Regions from separate parts of the Lactobacillus sp. C449L genome, predicted to be linked through region 1. Evidence: predicted binding sites of a transcription regulator. Region 1 holds the regulator's gene; the other holds the start of a gene.
The links. Region 1 encodes HrcA, which represses chaperone genes, less so after heat shock. Its sites were predicted from a motif close to TTAGCACTCNNNNNNNNNGAGTGCTAA; they were not measured.
Positions count from the first base shown of each region.

Region 2: clpP (ATP-dependent Clp endopeptidase proteolytic subunit ClpP) is a predicted target of HrcA. The motif match lies at 1,807-1,833, and genes of this name have one in related genera.

Region 1 covers NZ_JBWXGA010000001.1:145,085-148,301, reverse strand. The annotation lists gene dnaK (molecular chaperone DnaK) at 1-552, opposite strand, end outside; gene grpE (nucleotide exchange factor GrpE) at 571-1,152, opposite strand; gene hrcA (heat-inducible transcriptional repressor HrcA) at 1,165-2,214, opposite strand; gene ribF (riboflavin biosynthesis protein RibF) at 2,338-3,217, opposite strand, start outside.
Region 2 covers NZ_JBWXGA010000001.1:518,486-521,702, reverse strand. The annotation lists gene AC2JF9_RS02485 (gluconeogenesis factor YvcK family protein) at 1-203, shown strand, start outside; gene whiA (DNA-binding protein WhiA) at 207-1,142, shown strand; gene clpP (ATP-dependent Clp endopeptidase proteolytic subunit ClpP) at 1,190-1,774, opposite strand; gene AC2JF9_RS02470 (SH3-like domain-containing protein) at 2,135-3,217, shown strand, end outside.

The sequences.
Region 1 (3,217 bases):
ATCACCTAATTGTAGAACAGAAACATCGAAGGTACCACCACCGAGGTCGTATACCAAAACTTTTTCATCTTCGGCATCTTTATCAAGACCATAAGCAAGTGAAGATGCAGTTGGCTCATTGATAATTCGCTTAACTTCCAAACCAGCAATCTTACCAGCATCTTTAGTAGCTTGACGTTGCGCATCATTAAAGTAGGCCGGAACAGTAATAACTGCTTCAGTAACCTTTTCACCTAAATAATCTTCAGAAAATTTCTTGATATATTGTAAAATCATTGCTGAAATTTCTTGAGGAGTATAGGCTTTGTCACCTATCTTAACTTTATAATCAGCTTCACCCATATGACGCTTAATTGAAGAAATTGTGTTTGGATTAGTAATTGCTTGTCTTTTTGCAACTTCACCAACTTGAATTTCACCATCTTTAAAGGCAACTACAGATGGAGTGGTACGATTCCCTTCTGGGTTAGTAATAATCTTTGGTTCTTTTCCTTCAAGAACGGCAACTGCAGAGTTAGTAGTTCCGAGGTCAATACCGATAACTTTTGACATTAATAATCTTCCTTTCAATTACTGTGCAACAACAACCATTGCTGGTCTTAATGTACGGTCTTTATATAAATATCCTTTTTGTAATACTTGAACAACATGGTCTTTTTGTTCATCAGTTTCAGCTTCAACTGTTTGAACAGCTTGGTGTAAATTAGGATCAAATTTGGCACCTTCAGCGTCAATTTCGCTAATGCCATGATCTTTCATCGCTTTAACTAGAGCATCTAGAGTCATTTGAACTCCCTTTTTAAGCTGTCTTGAAGCATCATCATCAACTTCAGTGTCTAAAGCTCGTTCTAAATTGTCCATAGCTGGTAGAACATCTTTAGCTAGTGATTGCGATTCATACTTTATTAGTTGGGCACGTTCATTATTATAGCGGTTTTGCATATTCTGTATTTCCGCTTGACTACGTAAAAACTTATCTTCCAAGTTTTTCTTTTCTTCTTGTGCCTTTAATAATTCTTCCTTGATTTGTTTCTCAGGGGATTTTTTTTCGTCAGCCATAGTGTCTACTTTAGCTTTTTTACTCGACTTAGATTTTTCTTCAGTCTGTTCTTTATTAAGATCTTTTTCGCTAATATATTTATCCTTACTCACGGCTAACCTCCTTTACTTAAATCTACCATAATATTCGAGTAACTTTTTAGCCAATTCGTTTCTGAAATACTCTAAAAGGCTAATTACTTGCGAATAAGGCATATTGTTAGGGCCAAGTAAAGCGATTACTCCTTTACCATGTGAGCCGACGCTGTACTCTGCCGTAAGCAGACTATAATCTTTTAACAAGTCATTTGACAATTCTGAACCCAGACTAACCCGAATTGGATACTTGCCACCCTGAGAAGTCGCAGTTTCATCCAAAATACTAGAAATCAGATCATTATGGTCAATCAGTTCGTATAATGAGCGCAAACTAGATGCATCGGCTAAAGACGTGTTATTAAGCAAATTAATTTGCCCATCAACATACATCTGTTCACTAGCAGCATCATTAATAACATCTTCTACTAGATCAATTAACTCCGTTGCATGATTATTAGTGAGTCTCTTCCCCAACGTACTATTGAGCAAGGATGGAGTGACTTCATCTAAAGTCTTTCCAACTAACTCATCATTAATCATCCGCACAGCTTTCTCGATTTCATCACCATATACATTATACGGCAAACTATAAACCTGATTATGTACATTGCCGTCACTGGTAACTAAAATTGCCATAATCTGACGACTAAACAGTGGTACAATTCGAAAACCAGTAATAGTTAGAGCACTACTTTCAGGACCTTCGGCAAAAGCTGTATAATTGGTTAAATCAGATAAAATTTTTGCAGCTTCTTGAACAATCTCATTAACTTGATGAAAAGGTTGATCCAACTGACTTCCAATTTTTTCATAAACAGAAGATGGAATCTGCAAAGGTTCAAGCAAGTTATCAAGATAATAACGATAACCTTCAGTTGATGGTACTCGCCCACTCGAAAGGTGTGTTTTTTCAAGCAAACCTTTATCTTCCAAAACAGCCATTTCATTGCGAATAGTTGCACTCGAAACCTTGATTGGCAGTTGATTCATGACAGTCTTAGAACCGACCGGATCGTGTGTCTGCGTAAAATCGTTAATAATTGTTTTTAAAATTAATTCTTGACGTTCGGTCAACATAAACATCGCCCTCACTTTTAGCACTCATACTTCTTCGGTGCTAACAATTATTATGATACTAGCTTTTAGCAGAATGTCAAGCTGAGTGCTAAAAAAATTGTAAATAAATTTAATTGCTGAGTTTTAGCCTTTTTCAGCAAAATATTTCTTTATTTCCAATTCATCTTGTTCCATCTGCTTTTTCAGATCTTTTAAGTTGTCGAACTTAATTTCACCACGGGTATATTTGTACCAAGCAATGACCATATCTTTATCGTATGCTTCTTCATCAAAACCAAACAGATTAGATTCAATAAAGATTTTTTTACTATCATGAATCGTTACATTATAACCGACGCTTGTCATTGACTCGTACCATTGACCATCAATTTTGGTTTTGGTAGCATAAACTCCTACTTTAGGAATAACTTTACTTCCTGTCCATACTAGATTAGCAGTTGGAAATCCAAGCTTATGACCATTCCTGAGTCCATGACCGATAGTTCCTGACATTACATATGGTTCACCAAGCAATTCTTCAGCAAGACCCATATTACCCGCAGTTATCGCTTTTTTGATCTCAGTTGAACCAATTTTTTGCCCCTCATATGATTGCTTGGGAACGTCAACAATCTTGAATCTGTTTTTAGCAAATTTAGGGAAATTAGCCATATTAGCAATATCTCTAGGACCGTATGTATAGTCAAAACCAGCGACAACTGTATCTGCTTTCAACTTCACAATAATATTATCGACAAATTCTTGAGCCGCTAGTTTACGAAATTGATTATTGAAGTGCATCACCACTAAAAAATCAACTCCAAGTTTCTCCATCTTATAAGCTTTTTCAGCTAAATTATCAATATAAGTTACATCAGTATTTTGATAAACTTCTTTTGGATGGCGATCAAAAGTCATTACCACTAAGGGAAGATGCTTTTCAACCGACTTATCCTTCGCTATTCTAATTAAATGTTGATGTCCGCGATGGACACCATCGAAAAAGCCCAAAACTAAAATAATT
Region 2 (3,217 bases), 370 kb from region 1:
AATTTGATCCAGACGACTATGATGCTTATATAGAGCCTGTAAAGAATGATTACCAAGGTTTGCGTGAGCAAGGGTGCCGAGTTATTACTGATGATTTTATCGACCAAAGAAGTGGCTTGGTTTTTCACGACGGACAAAAAGTAGCACATGAAATTATTAATCTTGCTTTCGCCGCGATGGCTCGTAGAAAGAGGCTTGAGTAAACAATGGCAAGTTACGCAAGCAAAGTTAAGAAAGAGCTAACGTCGCTTTCAATTTTGCCCGAGCATGCTAAGGCAGAGCTGGCGGCTTTTTTACGAATGAATGGTGTCTTAAACTTTCATGATCATATGTTTAGTTTGGATATAACAACTGAAAATCCAGCAATCGCACGTAGAATTTTTTCTTTAATTAAAATAGCGTATCACGTTGAACCACTGTTAATTGTCTCTCGCAAAATGAAGTTAAAGAAAAATAATCAGTATCTTGTGCGATTACAAAATCATGTGCGAGAAATTTTAGCTAATTTGGAAATTTTAACTGAGGATTCGGGTTTGATCACTCGCATTCCGACTCGAATTATTGAATCTCGTGAAGGTGCAATGTCGTATTTACGTGGTGCTTTTTTAGCAAGTGGAAGTGTTAATAATCCGGAAACAAGCCGATATCATCTTGAAATCTATTCAGCATACGAAGACCATAATGATGATTTACTTGAACTAATGAATCATTATTTTAGCCTAAATGCTAAAACGACTAAACGTCGTCGGGGCTATATTGTCTATTTAAAAGAAGCTGAAAAAATTGGTGATTTTTTGCATGTTGTTGGTGCCATTAACGCAATGCTTTCATTTGAAGACTTGCGCATTATGCGTGACATGCGAAATTCAGTGAATCGATTGGTTAATTGTGACACTGCTAATCTTAAAAAAACTGCTAATGCTGCCGCCAAGCAAGTCGAAGATATTGAGGCCATTGACCGCAGAATCGGATTAGACAATATCCCAGAAAAGTTGCAGGGAATAGCACGTTTGCGCTTAGATAATCCTGAATTATCTTTAAAAGAAATTGCTCAGCAGGTACCTGATGGACCAATTTCAAAGTCTGGTGCTAATCATCGTTTTGCCAAGTTACACGAAATGGCAAAAAACTTAGCAGACTAAAAAAGCTCCGAAAGATAATTCGGAGCTTTTTTAATGTGGATTTTTAGTTATTTCTTTTGATTGACCATAATTTCGTCAATTAGGCCATAGTCTTTTGCTTCTTGTGCAGTCAAGTAATTGTCGCGCTCAGTATCCTTTTGAATCTTTTCAAGTGGTTGACCGGTTGTTTCATGTAAAATCTTGTTGATTTTTTCACGACTCTTTAAAATTTCGTTGGCTGCGATTTGGATATCAGTTTGTTGCCCTTGTGCTCCGCCAAGTGGTTGGTGAATTAATACGGTTGAGTTTGGTAGAGCAAAACGCTTGCCCTTAGCACCACTGGTCAAGAGGATGGATGCCATTGAAGCAGCCATACCAATAGCGATGGTTGAAACGTCCGATTTGATAAAGTTCATGGTATCCATGATTGCCAAGCCGGAAGTAATTACACCACCAGGTGAGTTGATGTAAAGGGAAATGTCCTTAGTATTGTCTTGCGCATCAAGGAATAATAATTGGGCAATAATTGTATTTGCCATATCATCATTAATTTCACCACTAAGCATAATAATTCTATCTTTTAATAAACGCGAATAAATATCATAAGCACGTTCGCCACGAGCCGTTTGCTCGATAACTGTAGGTACAAGCATATTTCTGCCTCCTGATTTTACTTTCATATCTTTTAGCACTCAATTAAGTACAGTGCTAATTAAATCACTTACATTAAAAGCTGTCAATGAAAGTGTATTAATTTTGTATTCTAAGTTTCACTGTTTTTATTATATAATGTCAAGAGTAAACTAAATTTTGGAGGAATAATTTTGAAGCTTTTTAAGAAAATAGCGACGATTACGATCACGTTGATTGTTGGTTTATCTGTAGCCACCGGACTATTTATTTTGCCAGTTGAGGCGGATACAACTACTCAACCACCTGTTCAAGAGGATTCAAGTAAAACAAAGACGATCACTAATTCTGATAATGAAAACAATGGTGAAGAAGCAGAAGACATCGACGGCAATAATAATGGTGATTCAACTTCTCAGAATCCGACTGATGATAAAAAGCCGGTTAATCCCGATGATAACACTAAAAACAACAAGAAAAAGAAGCCTAAGCAAGTAGTTACTGGTTATTCAATGATGACTAAGGTAGCTGGTAATAAAAACTATAAGGTTTGGCAAGATGTAAAAAATGGTAAAGTTACCAAAAAAGTAGCAGATGGAATCAGTTTTCAATATAGTCACATTCAATCCGATCAATTAATTGAAACAAAAAATGCTCGTTATTGGCGTATCTACGTTAATGGCCGCTTAGTTGGCTATGTTAATGAAAACTACTTTGCTAGAAATCAAATTGCTGTTCCCAAGACTGTCTCTTTAGTTCGTAACGATTTCTACCAATTTTCTTCTAGGGATGCTATTTCTTATGTAACAAACTCAATGGGAACAGTTATCAATAATAGTAATGTCAAAATTTCTCGCGAGTATATTTCTTGTTCAAAACCAAAAACCTACAATGTTAAATATACATATGGTAATGCGACAGCAACTGTTAAAGTCACAATAAGAAAAAGTACAAAAGAGGGTATTGCGGATCCAGATGTAACAAATTCATTCCCATCCCAAAGCGGTACTAACGAGCACCAAGCATGGAAGACACATTATGGTTCTTCAGTTAATTATATTAGTCCAACTGAATATACTCCAGAAACCGACACACACACTTTAACTAGTGGTAATTTGACTTTAAAGACCAGATTTTATCAACCAGTTCTTCTTAGTGTAAAAGACCCAAACGATGACAATATCAACCGGGTTGGCCATATTCCTGAAGGTGTGACTGTTTCAAACGGTTGGGCCTATACAAGCCTGTTAAGTCATACTTATTTAACTTCTGGTCATATTGTTGGTTATAACTTAAATAAACTTACAAACCCATACAATGCGCAGCATTTACTTGATATGTCTCAAAAGGACTTTAACAACTATGTTAAACATATTAAAGTAAGTCCATACATTCCGATTGGTCATGGTCAGGCAATGGGTGCTAGTGATAAGTATATTTATGTTTTGAACAATGATAATACTTTG